Accumulibacter sp.: one gene and its partner. Each later gene encodes a partner of the first gene's protein in a complex. Links are inferred from orthologs where the notes say so. Each region holds a gene or a part of one and is shown on either strand. Other genes may lie near its edges. The genes, in order: V5B60_RS08130 and V5B60_RS21315.

What was found.
Region 2: the proteins of V5B60_RS08130 (region 1) and V5B60_RS21315 are in contact, whole or in part, in a solved structure (PDB 2HI7), measured with the Escherichia coli proteins. The link is inferred for Accumulibacter sp. from one-to-one orthologs.

What each region holds. Positions count from the first base shown.
Region 1 is NZ_JAZKUG010000001.1:1,884,475-1,887,760, forward strand. The notes cover bases 1-2,974. They hold V5B60_RS08130 (thiol:disulfide interchange protein DsbA/DsbL), read left to right. Parts: upstream 1-1,150; coding sequence 1,151-1,798; downstream 1,799-2,974. Other genes in these bases: argS (arginine--tRNA ligase), read left to right, coding at 1-178; V5B60_RS08125 (SPOR domain-containing protein), read left to right, coding at 211-990; V5B60_RS08135 (SDR family oxidoreductase), read left to right, coding at 1,863-2,630; V5B60_RS08140 (SDR family NAD(P)-dependent oxidoreductase), read right to left, coding at 2,664-2,974. Outside these bases: more of V5B60_RS08140, read right to left, coding at 2,975-3,286. UniProt on the Escherichia coli protein: Required for disulfide bond formation in some periplasmic proteins such as PhoA or OmpA. Acts by transferring its disulfide bond to other proteins and is reduced in the process. DsbA is reoxidized by DsbB. Required for pilus biogenesis.
Region 2 is NZ_JAZKUG010000001.1:5,026,933-5,029,951, reverse strand. The notes cover bases 313-3,019. They hold V5B60_RS21315 (disulfide bond formation protein B), read left to right. Parts: upstream 313-1,270; coding sequence 1,271-1,768; downstream 1,769-3,019. Other genes in these bases: coaBC (bifunctional phosphopantothenoylcysteine decarboxylase/phosphopantothenate--cysteine ligase CoaBC), read right to left, coding at 2,404-3,019; dut (dUTP diphosphatase), read right to left, coding at 1,946-2,407; V5B60_RS21320 (DesA family fatty acid desaturase), read left to right, coding at 313-1,267. Outside these bases: more of V5B60_RS21320, read left to right, coding at 104-312. UniProt on the Escherichia coli protein: Required for disulfide bond formation in some periplasmic proteins such as PhoA or OmpA. Acts by oxidizing the DsbA protein.

The DNA of each region.
Region 1 (3,286 bases):
CGTCGCCTTCTACCTGAAGGATCTGGCAGCCGAATTCCACAGCTACTACAATGCCGAACGCATCCTGGTCGATGCGCCGGCGGTACGGGAGGCGCGCGTGGCGCTGGCCGCAGCCGTGCGGCAGGTGATCCGCAACGGCATGTCGATACTCGGTGTCAGCTGTCCGGAATCGATGTAGTCAGAGCACAGAGGATTGCCATGAGTCGTGACATGAAACCCCGCAAGGCGCCGCCTGGCAGGAAATCGGGCGGTGGCACGCTGTTCGGCCTGTTCATCGGCCTCGTTCTTGGCGTCATCGCGGTCGCCGCGGTCGTCTGGTACGTCAACAAGACGCCGCTGCCCTTTACGACGACCGGTCAGCAGCCCAAGCTGCCGCCGCCGGTCGGCAGCAAGCCAGCCGGGCAGCAGGCCGCCGAAGTGCCGCCGGTCGCTTCGGCGCCGCCGGTCGCATTGCCGGGCAAGCCGGGCGACCCGGTTCCAGAGAAGCCACGTTTCGACTTCTACAAGATCCTGCCGGGCAATGCGGAAGCGGTTCCCGAGCCGAAACCCGACGAACACCGGCCGGCCGAAGCTCGGCCGACCATCGGCAAGCCCACCGAAACGAAGCCGATCGACACCAGGCCGACCGAGAACCGGCCGACCGAGACGAAGACGGGCGAGACCAGGACGGCGGAAGGAAAGCAGACGGAAGGGAAGACCGCAGAGAGCAAGACCGCTGCCGCCAAGCCAGCCGAGGCAAAAAGCGAGAACACCCTCCGCGAGCCCATCTATCTGCAGGCGGGCTCGTTCCAGAGCGCCAGCGACGCAGACAACCAGAAGGCGCGGTTGGCGTTGATGGGAGCAGAGGCGCGGATCCAGCAGGTGATGCTGCAGGACAAGGTCTGGTACCGTGTGCGGCTCGGTCCTTACCACAAGATGGACGACGTGAATCACATGCGCGCCGATCTGGCCAAACAGGGAATCGACGCCAACGTCGTGCGCCGCGACTGAGCGACCCGGCTGATGTCCTCGCATCGACCGGGGGCCGTCCGGCATGCGGGAGAGGGCAGGGAAGGAGATGCCAGGTCGGCGAGGATGGGGGAAACGACGGTGCAACGCGGCAGGGCGGCCGCGCGGCAAGTTCATTTGCAGGCTTGAAGGAGAGAGATCGATGCACGCACGTTCTGCTGGTTGGTTGCTGACCCTCGTCATCGCCTTGCTGGCGGTGGCACTGCCGGTACGGGCCGAACTCGTCGCCGGGCGCGACTTCGTTGCGATCGTTCCCCAACAGACGACCGACAATCCGGCGAAGATCGAGGTCATCGAGTTCTTTTCGTACGCCTGTCCGCATTGCAGTGAGTTGCACCCCACCCTCAGCAAGTGGTCGTCGGCGCTGCCGGCCGACGTCGTCCTGAAGCGGGTGCCGATCACTTTCGGCCGTCCGCAATGGGCGCCCCTGGCGCGACTGTTCTACGCGCTCGAGGCGACGGGCGATCTCGCGCGGCTGGACAGCGCCGTCTTCGAAACGCTTCACCGTCAGGGCGGCAAGCTCTTCGACGACCAGAGCGTCATCGCATGGGCCACGGCGCGCGGCATCGACGGCAAGAAGTTCGCCGAGGCCTACAACTCCTTCGGTGTCCTCAGCCGGGTCAAGCAGGCCGATCAGATGGCCAAGGCGTACGGAATACAGGGCGTCCCGGCGCTCGCCGTCGATGGCAAGTACCTGGTCACCGGCAAGGACCTCAAGAACTTCAATGACTTGCTGGCGCTGACCGATCAGGTGATCGGCAAGGTCCGGCGCGAGCGCGGCAAGAAGTGAGGCCTCCGCGCACCGGCTTCGGGTGAGCGGGAGTTGGTGATCCACAGCCACTGAGCCGCCTGCCGTGCAGCGAGTCTTCATTACCGGGGCTTCGTCCGGCATCGGCCGGGCGCTGGCCGAGCACTACGGCGCGCGCGGGGCGCGGCTTGGGCTCGTCGCCCGCCGACCCCAGTTGCTGCACGAGTTGTCGACGCGCTGGCCGGAGCGCGTCAGGGCGTACCCGCTCGACGTCACCGAAGCCGAAGCCCTGCGCGCCGCGGCAGCAGACTTCATCGATTCTTTCGGGGTTCCCGATGTCGTGATCGCCAACGCCGGTGTCTCGGTTGGCACGCTGACCGAGGACGCCGCGGACCTCGAGGCGATCCGGCGCGTGATGGAGGTCAACCATTTCGGCATGGCGGCGACCTTCTCGCCGTTCATTGCCGCCATGCGACAGGCCGGGCGCGGCCGCCTGGTCGGCATCGCCTCGCTGGCAGGCATCCGCGGCCTGGCGGGCGCCGCCGCCTATTGCGCGTCGAAGGCGGCAGCGATCAGCTATCTCGAGAGCCTGCGTCTCGAACTGCGCGCTTCGGGAGTCCGCGTGGTCACCATCTGTCCGGGCTACGTCAGGACGCCGATGACCGAGGTGAATCGTTTCCCGATGCCCTTTCTCCTTGCCGCCGACGAGGCGGCGACGCGTTTTGCTCGCGTCATCGAACGGGGCCGCAGCTACGCCGTCGTGCCGTGGCAGATGGCCATCGTCGGCAAACTGTTGCGGCTCCTGCCAAACACCGTCTACGACCGCGTCTTCGCGGCTGCGCCACGCAAGCCGCGGCAGCCGCCGCCGAGCTAGGTCGCGGTGGTCCGCCTCGTTGGTCCCGCCACCTTACCAGTCGATTGCCTTGCCGTCACGGAAGAAGCCTCCGCTGGGGCCGTCTGCCGGCAGCAGCGCGGCCCAGACGATGCCGCTGGCGCCGTCTTCGGCACTGCGCGTGGCGTTCTCGCCGCCCATCCCGGTGCGACACCAGCCGGGGCAAACCGAGTTGATCTTGATCGCCGTGCCTGCCAGTTCGTTGGCCGCCAGTCGGGTCAGCGCATTGAGCGCCGCCTTCGACATCCGGTAGCCGGGCCAGAAACCGCCCATCTCGCTCAGTTGCCCCATCCCCGACGAGACGTTGACGATGCGGCCGTAGCCGTTTTCGCGCATCAGCGGCACGCAGGCCTGCAGCAGGCGCAGCGCCGCCAGCGCATTGCAGTCGATCGTCGTCGCGACGGTTTCCGGCTCGACGACGAAGACGCTCGCCGCCTGCGGCGGCCGGGCAAAGTCGCGTGCTTCGGGGAAGATGCCGGCGTTGTTGACCAGGATGTCCACGCGGCCGAACTCTCGCCGCAGGCGAGCGGCGAGAGCGGCGATGGCGCTGGCGTCGGTGACGTCGGCGCAGTGGGGCAGCACGTCGAGGCCGTCGCCCTGCAGGCGGGCAGCCGCGGCCTCGATCGCCTCGGCATTGC
Region 2 (3,019 bases), 3.1 Mb from region 1 along the record:
GCCCTGCGACCGGGAGCCGGGCGGCGCGTCCTCACCGGCGTTTGGTGGTGGCGCCCGATTGCCTTAAAATCGCCGGCTGCCCAACTTTTCCGGAATGTCGCGCATGTACGCTGGAATGGTCGATTGGCCCTGGTGGGGCTACGTCCTGATGACCCTCGGCCTGACCCACGTCACGATCGTTGCGGTGACGGTCTTCCTGCATCGGCAGCAGGCGCATCGTGCGCTCGAGTTGCACCCCCTGGTGGCCCATTTCTTCCGTCTCTGGTTGTGGTTGACCACCGGCATGGTGACGAAGGAGTGGGCGGCGGTCCACCGCAAGCATCACGCCCGCTGCGAGACGGTGGATGATCCGCACAGCCCGCAGGTGCATGGCATCCACCGGGTCCTGTGGACCGGCGTCTTCCTCTATGTCGCGGAGGCCAGGAAGCGCGATACCCTGCAGCGTTACGGTCACGGCACACCGGATGACTGGCTCGAGAGGCATCTGTATACGCCGTGGCACAAACTGGGCGTCGCCATCATGCTGGCCGTGGATGTGCTGGTCTTCGGCATTGCTGCCGGGTCGCTGATCTGGCTGGTCCAGATGGCCTGGATTCCCTTCTGGGCAGCCGGCGTCATCAACGGCCTCGGGCATTTCTGGGGCTACCGCAACTTCAGCCCGGCCGATGCGAGTACGAACATCAGCCCTTGGGGCCTCCTGATCGGCGGCGAGGAACTGCACAACAACCATCATACCTTTCCCACGTCGGCCCGATTGTCGATCCGGTGGTACGAGTTCGATCTCGGATGGCTCTACATCCGCATCCTGGCAGCGCTTCGCCTGGCACAGATCAAGCGGGTCGCGCCCAGACCGCGCCTGGGAGGCCTGCGGCCGGTGGTCGACGCCAACACCCTGCAGGCGGTGATTGCCAACCGCTACGACCTGCTGGCCCAGTATGCCCGCTCGCTGAAGCAGGTGTATCGCGAGGAACTCGCCCGACTGCAGCACGGCCGGCGCTTCCGCGGCCTGAAGCGCTGGCTCGCTGCCGATTCACGGACGATCCCGCAGGAGGCTCGCGGCAGGCTCGAAATGATGCTGGACGAAAGTCGAGCGCTGCAGACCGCATACGCCATGCGCGATGAACTGATCGCGCTCTGGGAGCGGTCGAACGTCTCCGGCGAGTTCCTCCTCAAGGCGCTGCAGGACTGGTGTGAGCGGGCCGAGAACTCGGGCGTGCGGCAGTTGCGGGAACTGTCTCTGCGCCTGCGCAGCTATGTCCCGGTCTGAGCGGTGAAACCCCTGGTCGGGCGATCGCCGCGCACGATCCTGCTCCTGCTGGCCGCGGCGGCAATCGGTCTGACTCTGGCCGGCTGGGGGATCGGCGAGATCATGCGCCTGCAGCCCTGCCCACTGTGCATCTTCCAGCGCCTGCTCTTCCTGTCGATCGCCTTGCTCGCGCTGGTCGGCGCACTGTTGCCCGCTGCCGCCCGCGTGTCGAGCATCCTGTTGGCCGTGGTGGCGGCCGGCGGCGTGGCGACCGCGGCTTATCAGAGCTGGCTGCAATACCTGCCGCAGGAGGGGATGGAGTGCGGTTTCGGCGAGCCGACGCTGATCGAGCGGATCGTCGACTGGTTTGGCGCCCTGTGGCCACAGATGTTTCTCGCCACCGGTTTCTGCTCGAGCAAGGACTGGGTCCTGCTCGGCCTGTCGATGGCCAACTGGTCGGGGCTTTGCTTCATCGGCTTCCTCGCCGCCGCTGGCGTGATGCTGCGACGGCGCAGCGACTGACGGTGCCCATGCGCCTGGCGGCACAGCGGCGGCAGAGGTTGTGAAGCAACCCCCCGCGCGACCGATCTGCGGCGTTGCGCACGCGCTCACCCCTTGCCCATCGATCTGACAGGTCTCGTCTTTCGCTCGCTTGCGACTCGCATCACGGCCTGCTGGCGACGATTTCTTCACAAGCTCTCAGGCGTGCCCGGTGCTGCCAAAACCGCCATCGCCACGGGCGCTGGCGGCGAAGTCGTCGACGACGTTGAACGACATCTGCAGCACCGGTACCACCACCAGTTGCGCCAATCGGTCGAGCGGTCGCAGCATGAAGGGTTCGTGCCCGCGGTTCCAGGTCGACACCATGATCTCGCCCTGGTAGTCGGAGTCGATCAGGCCGACCAGATTGCCGAGCACGATGCCATGCCGGTGGCCGAGGCCTGAGCGCGGCAGGATCATCGCTGCCAGTCCCGGATCAGCCAGGTGGATCGCGATGCCGGTCGGAATCAGGCGCGTCTCGCCGGGTGCGATGACGAGCGGCTGCTCGATGCAGGCGCGCAGGTCGAGCCCGGCCGATCCCGCTGTCGCGTAGTGCGGCGGCTGCTCGCGCAGGCGCGCGTCGAGCAGTTTGATGTCCACCTTCTGGCCGCGTCCGCTCATCCGCGTTTCGCCAGCAGGCCGGCGATGTGCGCCACCAGTTGCCGGGCGAGCACGAGCTTGGAAGCTGCTGCCAGGGGGTGCTGGCCGTCGTCGTCGAACAGGATCAGCCGGTTGTCGTCGCCACCAAAGCCGTCCTGGATCAGGTTGCCGACGATGAGCGGAATGCCCTTGCTGCGGCGCTTCTGCTCGGCGTAGAGGGCGAGGTGCTCGCTCTCGGCGGCGAAACCGACGCACAGCGGCGGCGCGGGCAGGGCGGCGACCTCGGCGAGAATGTCCGGATTCAGCACCAACTCGATCGCCGGTGGTGTCACCTGCGCGCCCTTCTTGATCTTCTGCGTGATGGTCCGCGCCGGGCGGTAGTCCGCGACCGCGGCAACGGCGATGAAGACCCCGTGCCGGGCCACATGCGCCATGACCTCGGCGTGCATGTCGCGTGCACTGGTGACGTCGATGCGGTTGACACCGGTCGGGCAGGGCAGGTGGACCGGGCCCGAGACCAGGGTCACCCGTGCACCCGCCTCGCGCGCCGCGCGCGCGATGGCGTAACCCATCCTGCCGCTCGACAGGTTGGTGATGCCGCGTACCGGATCGATCGCCTCGAAGGTCGGGCCG